DNA from 2 places in the Vagococcus xieshaowenii genome. Region 2 is predicted to be linked to the other one. Evidence: predicted binding sites of a transcription regulator. Region 2 holds the regulator's gene; the other holds the start of a gene.

Region 1 (3,433 bases), 310 kb from region 2:
GAAAAGACTGCTTGATTAAATGATTACCGATTTTTTTTACTAAAAGAATTAATACAGTAGTGACAATAATGAGTATGCCTTTGTTGATGACAAGAGATAAAATTGACGACCAATCAATTGATTGCCAATAGCTAGCTAATAAGTTTAGTTGTTTAACAGGGTCTTCTTGTAGTAAGATATCAGATGATTCTGTTTGAGTAGTTAAGAATAGCATAGATAGACTCACTTTCTATAAAAATTTTCATAATGTAAGTGTATCAGATTCTTAAGATAATTGTAAAAAATAAACGTGAATAATTGGTAATAGTTGTGAAAAATTGGGCTTAATGTTATGCTAAAAATAGGGAAAATAGAAGGAAAAGAGGTAGATATTATGACAGGAACAGAAGTGGCTGCGCTAATTGCAGCTATAGCATTTGTTATTTTAGTTGTTGTGCTAATCTTCTTTTTAATGACATTATTACCAAAATTAAAAGAAACATTAGATAACGCAAATAAAACGATGAAAAAAACGCAAGATATTGTGGATGAAAGTAATCGTACGTTAAAACTTGTGGCTAAAGATGTTGATGTTTTAAGCCATCAAGTGGAAGAATTATTAATTAAGAGCAATGATTTATTAAATGATGTCAATGGTAAGGTTGAGACTATTCAACCTTTGTTTAAAGCAGCAGCAGATTTGGGGGATAGCGTTTCAAGTATTAACAACTCAAGTCGAAATGTTGCCAATAAACTTGGTGTGATGGGTGGTAATGCAGTGAAAGCATCTGTTGTCACTAAAGTTGGCCAATCAGCTTTTAAATTATTGAGAAAGAAAAAATAACTTATTATTTATAGGAGGGATTTTTATGAGTAAAAAGAATAATGGTGGCTTCTTATTAGGCGCAATTATCGGTGGAGCAGCGGCAGCAGCGGCAGCATTATTGATGGCACCAAAAGCAGGAAAAGAAACTCGTGAAGAATTGTTGGAACAAATGGATGATTTAAAAGCTAAATCATCAGACTATACACAACTAGCAAAAGAAAAAGGTAACAAAGCTCTTTCAAAAGCACAAGATATTAAAGATTCAACATTATCAACATTAAAAAAGAACTCTGAAGAATTAGCAGACGATTTGAAAGAAACAGTTGAAAAATCTGAATGGGAAGAACGTTTAGACAATTTAGTTGACGGCGCTCAAGACATTGTTCTGGATGTCAAAGAAATGTCTGGTAAAGCAGTAGATCATGCCCAAGATATGGCAGCGGATGTTAAAGATGGAGTTAAGTCTGCTTTTGATAAATCTGAAACAGAAGAATTAGTAGCTGATGCTAAGGATACTGTAGATGAAACAGTGGATACAGCAAAAGATGTCGCCGAAGAGGTTGTCACAGCAGCTAAAGAAACAACTGAAGATGTTAAAGACGATATTAATCATCACTTAGGATAATTTCAAAAAAGATATGACCAATTTTGGGTCATATCTTTTTTTGTTTTTACTTGACGAAAAATACGAACGTATGTTCTAATTGAAGTGTGTAAGAACAAATGTTTGCGTGTAAAAGGAGTGGTTATATTGAATGATTGTCAAAAGAATCCGATATTTGATTATGAAAAAGAGCCTTCACGAGATATTTTATGTATTGATTGTAAGTCTTTTTATGCGTCTGTTGAATGTGTTGAACGTGGTCTAAATCCGTTAAAAACCAAGCTTGTTGTCATGAGTTATCCTAGTGATAATCCTAAAGAACGTGGTAGTGGCCTAATTTTAGCCAGTTCTCCTATGGCCAAAAAAGCTTATGGTATTTCTAATGTTTCACGAGCAAGAGACCTACCCTACCCATATCCTGATGACTTAATTATCGCCCCTCCTCGTATGCGTCTTTATATGGAAAAAAATCAAGAAATAAATGCTATCTATAAACAATTTGCTGATGATAACAATCATCATGTTTATTCAGTAGATGAGAGTTTTCTGGATATGACAGAGGGGATGAAAATGTATCATGTTTCCTCAGCTTTTGAAATGGCGCGCTTAATTCAGCGTGAGGTATATATTAAGACAGGTATTTATACGGCAGTTGGGATTGGAGACAATCCATTACTTGCTAAATTGGCTCTAGATAATGAGTCTAAATATTATCGGCATATGAAAGCGGAATGGCGTTATCAAGATGTCCCTAATAAAATATGGAAGATTTCAGATTTAACCGATTTTTGGGGGATTGGCAAACGCACTACGCGTCGGTTACAAGCGTTAAATATTTATAATCTTTATGACTTGGCACATGCTGATTACTATCTGTTAAAAGAAGCATTAGGGGTGATTGGGACACAATTATATGCCCACGCTTGGGGGATTGATCGGACTTTTTTGGGACAAGTATACCATCCTTTATCTAAGTCTATTGGGAATTCTCAAGTATTACCTCGTAATTATCATGATCCTAAAGAGTTAGAAATCGTGATAACTGAGATGGCAGATCAAGTCGGCACTCGACTTAGACGTTTGGGTGCGAAGTCACAGGTGATTTGCTTAACAATAGGTTTTTCTTTAGGCTATCTTAGCGATGATGGTAAAACCGGCTTTAGAAAGCAATTAAAGATTCGTCCAACTAATACAAGTGGCGAGTTAGCTCGCTATTTGTTAGGTATATTCCGTCAGTTTTATCGTTGCGAACATGTAAGAACGGTGGCGATTCAAGCAAGTGACTTAATCTATACGCATGCGTTACAATTGAATTTATTTGAAGAACCAGAAAGCCAAATTAAACGAGTACAAGTGGATGATGTAGTAGATGCTATTAGAAAAAAACATGGCTTTCGAGCACTTATTCATGCCAATAGCTTGCTTGAAGGAGGACGGGCTATTGCGCGTTCTAGTTTAGTTGGAGGTCATGCAGGTGGTATGGGTGGATTAGAATAGAAAGTTAAGGATGAGATGAATTGAAGCGAACTAAAAAGGAATTTATTCCTTATAATGATTATCAAGATCGTCCCTTTGGTTTGAAATGGGGGACTTCTTTTTCAATGGAGGAACTCACGACAAGTATTGAAAAAAATAATCAATTTTCCCAAAAGAAAACTAAAAGTAAACCGTTAATGTCACCCAATGAGATAGATGACGTATTGATAAAAGCATATTTGAAAAATAAGCGAGTAGCCGTTTATTTAAACGCTCGTGATCAATTAGGCCGTTTTGTAGAGCCTGTTGAAGGGCAATTTAAAGGTGAATACTATACAGATTACTTTGTCATAGAGGAGCGCGCCTTTATGTGGGAAGATGTTCGTTATGTTGAATTGATTGAGAAGATAATTGAATCAAAAGAAAATTAGTATAAAATCAAATCATCAGTAAACATGATAAATCGGAGGGTTTTTTAAAAATAGTTGTTTGAAAGATATATACCAGTTATAATGGAATGTGAAGATATTAGAGCTTTAAATAGTTTA
Region 2 (3,433 bases):
TGATATTATGACGGATGAGGTTCCTTTAACAAAACAACTAATCGATAATTACAATGAAACAAAAGCATCTACTATTGCTGTTATGGAAGTGCCGCATGAAGATACTTCTAAGTATGGGATTATAGCACCAGAAAGCGAAGTGAAGGATGGGTTGTACAACGTGAATCATTTTGTTGAAAAACCTAAGCCAGAAGATGCACCAAGTAACCTAGCTATTATCGGCCGTTATTTGTTTACACCAGAAATTTTTGATTTATTAGAAAAACAAGCCCCAGGAGCAGGTGGAGAAATTCAATTAACAGATGCTATTGATGAATTGAATAAAACACAACGCGTATTTGGTCATAAATTTACGGGTAAACGTTATGATGTAGGAGATAAATTTGGTTTCTTAAAATCAAGTATCGAGTATGGTTTAGAACACGCTGAAGTGAAAGATCAATTACATGATTTTATTATCGAACTAGGTAAAGAGTTAGCTAAAGAAGATAAAAAAAATAGTAGGACAGAAAATGTATCAGAAAAAGAAGCGGAATAAGAAAAAGGAACGAGGCTTAGCCTCGTTCCTTTTTAGTAGTCTTCATAATAGTGGTGTTGATAATAAGTAACGTGTTGTTGTCGTGTTTCATACTTTTTTTCGTCCCACAAAATAATAAGTGTGGCAAATAGTGGAATTGAAATAATAAGGGCTAATTTAAGGCCAAATGCGCCTAAAAATATACCTGTAAGCAAGGTGAAAAAAATAAAAAATAATCGTCTAATACCAGTCATAAATAACTCCTCCTTGATACGAACGTTTGTTCTTGTTTTTATTATACAAACATTTGTTCGTGTTGTAAAGGGTTATTATTAAAAAGAACGATAAAGGCCAACGACTTTTCCTAGAATAGTACATGACTCTAAATAGATGGGATCAAGTGCATCGTTTTCAGGTTGTAATCTGATACGATTGTCTTCTTTATAAAAGGTTTTGCACGTTGCTTCATCTTCATCTGTCATGGCAATGACGATATCCCCGTTGCTAGCTTGTTCTTGTTTACGTACAATGACGAAGTCGCCGTCAACAATACCTTTGTTTATCATGCTAGTGCCCCGTATGGTTAGCATAAATAAAGGTCTGGTTTCATTTTTGAATTCTGGCGGGACAGGAAAGAAATCAGAGGCATTTTCAACCGCTAATATAGGTTCACCCGCAGTTACTGTTCCAAGTACAGGAATAGTAGATGGTTGAATACCTAATAGTTCTAATCCCAACTTAGTTACTTCAATAGCACGTGGTTTGGATGGGTCGCGTAATAATAATCCTTTTTGTTCTAGTCGCGCTAAGTGACCATGAACGGTAGAAGTAGAAGATAAATTGACTGCTTCACATATTTCTCTGACAGTAGGTGGATAACCACGTTGTTCTACGGTTTCATGTATATAATGTAAAATGCTTAATTGGCGATTCTCTTTTTTATTCGTCACAGGAAATCCTCCTAGTAGTTAGTTTGATTAGTTAAATTCTAACACATTAAGTAGAAGTAATCAAACACACGTTCGTAAGTTGGAGGTTTGTGTTTTATGACAATATCGATTAAAATAGGTAATTGTATAGGAGGACTGATGAAAATGTTATCAAAAGAAAAAATGGCTAGAATTAATGAGTTAGCACGTAAGAAAAAAGCTGAAGGTTTAACAAAGGAAGAAATTTTAGAACAACAGGCATTAAGAGAAGAATACTTAACAGTTTTTAGAGGTGGCATGCGTCATCATATCGAAGGCATGAAAGTAGTGGACCAAGAAGGAACAGATGTAACGCCTGATAAGTTAAAACGTATTCAAAAAGATAAACAAATTCATGGTCGTCATTTAGAAGATTAGTGAAACTGTTTACAAAAAAACATTGCGTATAGTGTAAAAAAATAGTAAAATGTAATAAAGGTAAAAAAAACCTAAAACATAGGAGATGATCATGTTGTTCGATAAAATTGATGAATTAGGCGTTAACACATTACGTACATTAAGTATGGATATGATTCAAAAAGCAAATTCTGGGCATCCCGGTTTACCAATGGGAGCTGCACCAATGGCTTATGCATTATGGACAAAACATTTAAAAGTGAACCCAAAGACTTCAAGAAACTGGATTGACCGTGACCGTTTTATTTTGTCTGCTGGACATGGTTCTGCATTACAATATAGCTTATTACATATGGCAGGGTATGATGTGACAATTGAAGATATTAAAAATTTCCGTCAATGGGAAAGTCGTACACCGGGACATCCTGAAGTTCATCATACAGATGGTATCGAAGCGACAACAGGACCTTTAGGACAAGGGATTGCAATGAGTGTCGGTTTTGCAATGGCAGAAGCACATTTAGCAGCAACGTATAACCGTCCTAATTATAAAGTGATGGATCATTATACTTATGCTATTTGTGGTGATGGTGACTTGATGGAAGGTATTTCTCAAGAAGCTATTAGCTTAGCAGGACACTTGAAATTAGATAAATTGATTGTTTTATATGACTCAAATGATATCTCTTTAGATGGTGATTTAGACAAATCATTTAGTGAAGATGTAAAAGGACGTTTTGAAGCAACAGGTTGGCAACATATTTTAGTGAAAGATGGCAACGATTTAGCAGCTATTTCTAAAGCTATTGATGAAGCGAAAGCTGAAACTAACAAACCAACTATTATTGAAGTAAAAACAGTTATCGGATTTGGTGCGCCAAACGCAGGGACTAATAAAGTTCATGGTGCTCCACTTGGTATGGACGGAATTGCAACAGCTAAAGCAGCTTATGGCTGGGAATATGAAGCCTTTGAAGTCCCTACTGAAGCAAAAGAACGTTTTGAAGCAACAATTAATGCTAACGGTGAAGCAGCTGAAGCACAGTGGAACGAATTGTTTGCCTCTTATCAAGCTGAATATCCAGAGTTAGCGGCACAATTATTAGCTGGCTTTGCTAATGAATTACCAGAAAATTGGGATGCTGAAATGCCTATTTATCAAGAAGCAGATGCAGCTAAAGCAAGTCGTGTAACATCAAGTGAAATGATCCAAGCGTTAGCTAAAACAGTCCCTACATTATGGGGTGGTTCTGCTGATTTATCTGGCTCAAATAACACGATGATTGCTGGTGAAACCGATTTTGATGCTGATCATTATGAAGGTCGTAATATCTGGTTTGGTGTTCGTGAATTTGCTATGGCCGCTGCAATGAACGGTATTGCATTACATGGTGGAACAAAAGTTTATGGCGGAACGTTCTTTGTATTCGTTGACTACTTAAGACCAGCTATTCGTTTAGCTTCTATTCAAAAAGCGCCGGTTACTTATGTGTTAACACATGATTCAGTAGCAGTTGGAGAAGATGGTCCAACACATGAACCAATCGAACAATTATCAAGCTTACGTGGTTTACCTAACCTAAATACAATT

The links. The regulator LexA, encoded in region 2, represses DNA repair genes until DNA is damaged. The targets are predictions, from matches to a motif close to CNAACANNTGTTNG.
Region 1: E4Z98_RS05480 (Y-family DNA polymerase) is a predicted target of LexA. The motif match lies at 1,494-1,507, and genes of this name have one in related genera.

The regions. Positions count from the first base shown of each region.
Region 1 is NZ_CP038865.1:1,131,811-1,135,243, reverse strand. It holds gene E4Z98_RS05495 (mechanosensitive ion channel family protein) at 1-214, opposite strand, end outside; gene E4Z98_RS05490 (DUF948 domain-containing protein) at 374-823, shown strand; gene E4Z98_RS05485 (YtxH domain-containing protein) at 849-1,430, shown strand; gene E4Z98_RS05480 (Y-family DNA polymerase) at 1,557-2,906, shown strand; gene E4Z98_RS05475 (hypothetical protein) at 2,927-3,316, shown strand.
Region 2 is NZ_CP038865.1:825,300-828,732, forward strand. It holds gene galU (UTP--glucose-1-phosphate uridylyltransferase GalU) at 1-538, shown strand, start outside; gene E4Z98_RS04045 (hypothetical protein) at 571-771, opposite strand; gene lexA (transcriptional repressor LexA) at 850-1,467, opposite strand; gene E4Z98_RS04055 (DUF896 family protein) at 1,612-1,863, shown strand; gene tkt (transketolase) at 1,958-3,433, shown strand, end outside.